2 regions of the Streptomyces sp. NPDC046862 genome follow, and region 1 is predicted to be linked to the other one. Evidence: riboswitches for the same ligand, from Rfam matches in the RefSeq annotation. Region 1 holds a riboswitch; the other holds the start of a gene.

The links. A riboswitch is a leader RNA that binds a small molecule or an ion and turns the genes downstream of it on or off. The one in region 1 is predicted to bind cobalamin.
Region 2: linked by a shared signal. The riboswitch ahead of AB0959_RS03300 (cobalamin biosynthesis protein) and the one ahead of AB0959_RS05875 (ABC transporter substrate-binding protein) in region 1 are both predicted to bind cobalamin.

Annotation. Positions count from the first base shown of each region.
Region 1 is NZ_JBEYXP010000004.1:156,264-159,664, reverse strand. Features, by position in the region: gene AB0959_RS05885 (cytochrome P450) at 5-1,222, shown strand; gene AB0959_RS05880 (SDR family NAD(P)-dependent oxidoreductase) at 1,236-1,562, shown strand; cobalamin riboswitch at 1,671-1,857, shown strand; gene AB0959_RS05875 (ABC transporter substrate-binding protein) at 1,925-2,947, shown strand; gene AB0959_RS05870 (iron chelate uptake ABC transporter family permease subunit) at 2,944-3,401, shown strand, end outside.
Region 2 is NZ_JBEYXP010000002.1:308,744-312,144, reverse strand. Features, by position in the region: gene AB0959_RS03310 (inorganic phosphate transporter) at 1-1,138, shown strand, start outside; gene AB0959_RS03305 (hypothetical protein) at 1,158-1,379, shown strand; cobalamin riboswitch at 1,488-1,630, shown strand; gene AB0959_RS03300 (cobalamin biosynthesis protein) at 1,739-2,680, shown strand; gene AB0959_RS03295 (cobyric acid synthase) at 2,677-3,401, shown strand, end outside.

The DNA.
Region 1 (3,401 bases):
CACGATGACCACGAGCTCCACGACGGACATCCCCGGGCACGTACCGGCAGACCGCGTCGTCGACTTCGACTACCTGCGGCCCACCGGCGTCGATGAGGACCTGCACCTGGCCTGGAAGAACGCGCAGGACACACTGCCCGACATCTTCTGGACCCCCCGCAACGGCGGCCACTGGGTCGTCACCCGCGCCGGCGCCATCAAGGCGATCCAACTCGACCACAAACGCTTCTCGCACGCCCGCATGATCATCGGAGGCGCGGACGGGGCCGAGGGAGCCATCGTCGAGATGGACCCGCCGCGGCACGGCTCGTACCGGATGCTCGTGTCCCCCGCGTTCTCTCCCAAGGCCGTAGCGGGTCTGGAGCCGATCGTGCGGGAGACCACCGTTTCGATCGTCGAGGAGCTCCTCCCCAAGGGGGAGTGCGAGTTCGTCGGTGATTTCGCCAAGATCCTGCCCGTCGTCGTCTTCCTCGGCATCGTCGACCTTCCGCTGGGAGACCGCGACTTCCTTCTGCCGCACGCCGAGAAGGTCATCCGGCCGCGAAATCAGGAGGAGTACCTCGATAGCTACCTGGCCATGGCCGAGTACATCGCCCGCGCGCTGGCCGCCAGGGCCCAGCAGCCCGGAACCGATCTCCTGAGCAAGATCGTGACGGCGAAGATCGGTGGCGAGCCCATCGACTTCGAGGCGGCCGTGGCCCTGTCCGGGGTCGTCCTGGCCGGCGGTCTGGACACCGTCGCCTCGATCCTCGGCTTCGTCGTACGGTTCCTCGCGCTGAACCCGGGACACCGACGGCAGCTGATCGACGACCCCTCCCTCGTGCCCAAAGCCGTCGAGGAGCTCATCCGCCGCCACGGGCTCATCAACACCGCGCGGCTGATCACGCAGGACACCGAGTTCCAGGGCGTGCGGCTCAAGGAGGGGGAGCAGGTCCTCGTCCCCAACCACCTCTACGGCCTCGACGAGCGGCAGGTCGACAACCCGCTCGCCGTCGACTTCACCCGGCCCCACCCCGAACAGCACTACGCGGCCTTCGGCAACGGCCCCCACCGCTGCCCCGGCTCCTTCCTCGCCAAGCTCGAGCTCACGGTCTTCCTCCAGGAGTGGCTCGCCCGGATCCCGGACTTCGCCATCAAGCCCGGCACGACACCCCGCATGGCATCCGGTCCCGTCAACACCACCCACGAGCTCCACCTCGCCTGGGACGTCGATCCCCGCTGACACCGAGTGCGCCATGGACTCCTTCGGCCGCATCGTGTTCACGTCATCGGCCTCCGGCGCCTTCGGTAGCCCGGAGCAGACCAACTACGGCGCGGCCAAGGCCGGTCCACTCGGCCTCACCAACTGCCTCGGCTGGCAAGGGCGCAAGCACGGCGTCCGGCAGCCGCTGCGGAGATCGCCGACCACTTCGCCGACAGCGAGTCCGACGAGCACGGACACGACCTCCCCGAGCACGTGGTCGACGAGGGCCGCCCGGTGCCGGCGTGCAGGCTTCGGTCCACGGGCTCGGCCTCCGGGGCCTGAGCCCGCGTTCGACGTCGCAGGTCACTCGACCTGCTGAGACAAGCGGGATCGGGGCCGTGCCTGTGAGTCGCCCTGTCGCACCGCGCCCAGTCCGTGATCTTCTCGCGGACCGTGGAGGCACGGTGCCCGGCTCCGGGCGTCGGCGTGATAGCTTGCCGACGCCAGTCGAACCCACGTGCGTGGGTCAGGGAATCCGGTGGGAATCCGGAGCTGACGCGCAGCGGTGAGGGGGACGGGCGGGGCATCGGCCACTGGATCCCGCGACGATCCGGGAAGGCGCCTCGTCCGGGTGATCCCGAGTCCGAAGACCTGCTGGCGGCCCCGTGGTCGATCGATGGCGGGGGAGCACCGTACGACCGGGCTCCGCGTTCGAGCCCTCGACGACCAAGGATCGCACTCGTGCCGTTCGCACGCTCCGCCCGTTCCGCCGCCCTGCTCGCCGCCGCGGCTCTCGCCCTGACCGCGTGCGGGTCCGGCTCGTCCGCCGTACCGGACACCAAGGCCGCGGTGTCGCTCACCAACTGTGGGCACGCCGTACGCGTCGGGTCGCCGCCGGAGCGGGCCGTCTCCCTCAACCAGGGCACCACCGAGATCATGCTCTCCCTCGGCCTCGCCGACCGCATGGCGGGCACGGCGACCTGGACGGACCCCGTGATGAAGGGCTTGGAGGGGGCGAACCGCCGTGTGGAGCGCATCGCCGACAACAGCCCCTCCTTCGAGCGGGCGCTGGACGCCGACCCCGACTTCGTGGCCGCCTCCTTCGTCTCCACCCTCGGCAAGGGCGGCGTCGCGACCCGCGACCAGTTCGAGAAGCTCGGCGTGCCCACGTACGTCTCCCCGTCGGACTGCGCGGGCAAGGACAACTCGGGGGACGGCGACGGGGCACGGGCGAAGGCGCTGACCATCGACACCGTGTACGGCGAAGTCCGCGACCTGGCCGAGGTGTTCGGGGTGGAGAAGCGGGGCGAGGAACTCGTCGCCTCCCTCAAGAAGCGCATGGCCAAGGCCACTTCGGGGGTCGACGCCTCCGACGTGACCCTCCTCTACTGGTTCGCGAACTCCGAGTCGCCCTACATGGCGGGCTGTTGCGGCGCGCCCGGCGTCATCACACGCTCCCTGGGCGCCAGGAACGTCTTCGACGACACGCGCGAGGAGTGGCCCCAGATCAACTGGGAGACCGTCGCCGACCGCGACCCCGACGTCCTGGTCGTCGGCGACCTGACGCGCGCGTCGCAGACCGCCGAGTCGGCCGAGAAGAAGATCGCCTTCCTGGAGTCCAACCCGGTCACCAGGAACATGACGGCCGTGAAGAAGAAGCGGTACGTCCTGCTCAGCGGACAGGCCATGAACCCGACCATCCGGACGGTGGAGGGCGTGGAGCGAGTGGCCGCCGGACTGCGTGAGTTCGGGCTCGCCGGGTGACGACCCGCGCACTCCTCCTCGGTGTCACAGGGGCCGCTCTGCTGTGCGCGTCCCTCGCCGTGACGATCACCATCGGGCCGGCCGACATCCGCGTCGCCGACGTGTGGTCGGCGGTCGCCGCCCACCTGGGCTGGGGGAGCACCGGCCTGAGCCCCGTCCAAGACGGGATCGTCTGGCAGCTGCGGCTGCCGCGCACCCTGCTGGCCGCCGTGTGCGGGGCCGGCCTCGCGGTCTGCGGGACGGTGATGCAGTCCCTGCTGCGCAACCCGCTCGCCGACCCGTTCGTGCTCGGGGTGTCGTCCGGGGCGTCCACCGGAGCCGTCGCCGTGGTCGTGCTGGGGATCGGCGGCGGGGCCGTGTCGCTGTCGGCGGGCGCCTTCCTCGGCGCGCTGCTGTCGTTCGCGCTGGTGCTGCTGCTCAGCCACACTCTCGGCGGCACGACCGACCGGGTGGT
Region 2 (3,401 bases), on a different contig from region 1:
CGGCGCGATGAAGCCCAAGGTCGCGGTGGCCATGTCCGCCGTGCTCAACCTTGTCGGCGCCTTCCTCTCGATCGAGGTCGCAAACACGATCTCCAAAGGTCTCGTCGACGAGACCGGCATACGACCAGAGGTGATCTTCGCCGCGTTGGTCGGCGCCATCCTCTGGAACCTCCTGACCTGGCTCGTCGGGCTCCCGTCCAGTTCGTCGCACGCCCTCATGGGCGGCCTCATCGGTGCGACCATCGCCTCGGCCGGCACGGGCGCGGTGCACGGCGACGTCCTCGTCACCAAGGTGCTGATCCCCGCCGTCGCGGCGCCGCTGGTCGCGGGCATCGCCGCGATGCTCGCCTCGCGGCTGACGTACACACTCGGCAGGAACGCCCACGGCAAGGCCACGTCCAAGGGCTACCGCGCCGGCCAGATCACCTCGGCCGGGCTGGTCTCGCTGGCCCACGGCACGAACGACGCCCAGAAGACGATGGGCATCATCACCCTGGCCCTGGTCGCCGGCGGCGCGGTCGCCCCCGACTCCGACCCGCCGGTCTGGGTCATCCTCTCCGCCGGTCTCGCCATCGCGCTCGGCACCTACCTGGGCGGCTGGCGCATCATCCGCACGATGGGCAAGGGCCTCACCGACCTCCAGCCGCAGCAGGGCTTCGCCGCCCAGACCAGCGCGGCGACGGTCATCCTGGCCTCCTCCCACCTCGGTTTCTCCCTCTCCACCACGCACTCCGTCTCCGGATCGGTGATGGGCGCGGGCCTCGGCCGCAAGGGCGGTGTGGTCCGCTGGTCCACGGCCACCCGCATGTTCGTCGCCTGGGGCCTGACGCTCCCGGCCGCGGCCCTGGTCGGCGCCGGCGCCGAGTGGGTGACCTCCTTCGGCACCTGGGGCACGGCGCTGGTAGCCGTCTTCCTCGTCGCGTCCAGCGCGGCGATCTGGCTGCTCTCGCGCCGCGAGGTGGTCGACCACACCAACGTGAACGACGGCGACGAGCCCGCCGGCGTCGTGACCACGGCCATCGCGGCGGTCACCCCGCCCCCGGTCGGCCCGCTCACCGACGACCTCGCGGCCGCCGCCTCCGCCTCGGCCACCGCCACCGCCGACACCCCGGCGAAGTCGTCGGCGTCCGCTCTCTGAGCAAGGAAGAGACACCACCATGCACATCGACTGGGCAGCCCTCGGCTCCGTGTTCGGAGTCAGCCTCGTGGTCACCGTGGCCCTCGTCGGCCTGTTCACCCTCGGCATCGTCGGCCTCTCCAAGCGCGAGACGGCGACGGCCTCCGGCGACTCGGCGGCTCTCGCCACGACGGCGGCGTACGCGTGCTTCGCCGCCTGCGCGGCGGCGGTGGCGTACGGGATCTATCTGATCGTGGCCTGACACCACGCCACGCGAGCGTGTGGGGTGCGGGACGGAACGCCGTCCCGCACCCCACACGTATGTGGGCCTCAGCACACTCTCCCGTCGCAGGTCAACGGCAAGTTGACGCCCCTTCCAACCCCGTGGTGGACTGCCGGAGCCATGTACGACGGCAGAAGAGGAAGCCGGTGGAAGTCCGGCGCGGTCCCGCCACTGTGACCGGGGGAGCGATCCCCGGGAGTCAGGAACTCTCACCGTCGGTCTCGTCGAACCAGGGCGTGGACACCCTGAGTGAGGACATAACGCCATGCTCGGCTGCCGATTGAGGTTCAGCACCACCGCACTGCCGGATCCAGCGGTCACCACGGTCGGCTGAACGCATGCGTGCCGATCGCGTCTTCGCGTACGGCGCCGCCGCCGGGCTTCTCGGTGACCTGCTCCTGGGCGATCCCCGCCGTGGGCATCCGGTCGCCGTGTTCGGGCGGGCCGCGGGTGCCGTGGAGCGGGTGTTGTGGCGGGACCACCGGGGGTGGGGCGCGCTGCACACCCTCGTGTGCGCCGGTGGCGCCGTCACGCTCGGAGCCGTCGCCGCCCGTGCCGTACGGACGTCGCCCACCGCCTCCGTCGCACTGACCGGCGCGGCCACCTGGGCCGTCGTCGGGGGGACTTCGCTCGCGCGCGAGGCCAGGACCATCGGACATGCCCTTCAGGCGGGGGACGTCGAGGGTGCCCGGGAGCGGCTGCCGCATCTGTGCGGACGGGACCCGCAGGCCCTCGACGCCGACGGGATCGCCCGGGCCGTCGTCGAGTCCGTCGCCGAGAACACCTCGGACGCCGTGGTGGGAGCCCTGGTGTGGGGCTCCGTCGCGGGGGTGCCGGGGCTGCTGGGCTTCCGGGCCGTGAACACCCTCGACGCCATGGTCGGGCACAAGTCGCCCCGCTACCGGCGCTACGGCTGGGCCTCCGCCCGGCTCGACGACCTCGTGGGATGGCCGGGGGCCCGGCTCACCGCCGTCCTCGCGGCCGTGGCGGGTCCGCGTCCGCGGGGCGCCGTACGGGCGTGGCGAGCCGACGCGGACCGGCACCCGAGTCCCAACGCCGGTCCCGTGGAGGCCTCGTTCGCGGGTGCGCTGGGGGTGCGGCTGGGCGGGATCCTGTCGTACGGCGGACGTGTGGAGCATCGGCCTGTGCTGAACGGGAAGGGGCGTGCCGTGGACGTGGGCGACATCGAACGGGCCGTGAGGCTGTCGCGGCGGGTGAGCTGGCTGGCGTTGGGGGCCGGTGTCGCCGCACGGCTCGTCGCGAGGGGGCGCGGGGCATGAGCGGAGGTCTTCTCGTCGCCGGCACCACCTCGGACGCCGGCAAGAGCGTCGTCACCGCCGGGATCTGCCGGTGGCTGGTGCGACAGGGCGTCAAGGTCGCGCCCTTCAAGGCGCAGAACATGTCCCTCAACTCCTTCGTGACGTGTGAAGGCGCCGAGATCGGGCGGGCCCAGGCCATGCAGGCCCAGGCCTGCCGGGTCGAGCCGACCGCGCTGATGAACCCCGTGCTGCTCAAGCCGGGCGGGGAGCAGAGCAGTCAGGTGGTGCTCCTCGGCAAGCCCGTGGGCGAGTTGAGCGCACGTGGCTATCACGGGGGGCGGCAGCAGAAGCTGCTCGGGACCGTGCTGGAGTGCCTGGCCGAGTTGCGGGGCACGTATGACGCGGTGATCTGTGAGGGGGCCGGCAGTCCTGCCGAGATCAATCTGCGGCGGACCGACATCGTGAACATGGGCATCGCCCGAAATGCCCGGCCGCGGCTTCCCGTCCTCGTCGTCGGTGACATCGACCGGGGCGGCGTCTTCGCCTCCTTCTTCGGGACCGTCGCCCTGCTGTCGCGCGAGGACCAGGAGTGCGTCGCCGGGTTCCTCGTCAACAAGTTCCGGGGGGACGTCTCCCTGCTGGAACCCGGGCTCGACATGCTCCGCGACCTCACCGGACGGCGCACGTACGGCGTACTGCCCTTCCGGCACGGGCTCGGCATCGACGAGGAGGACGGGCTGAG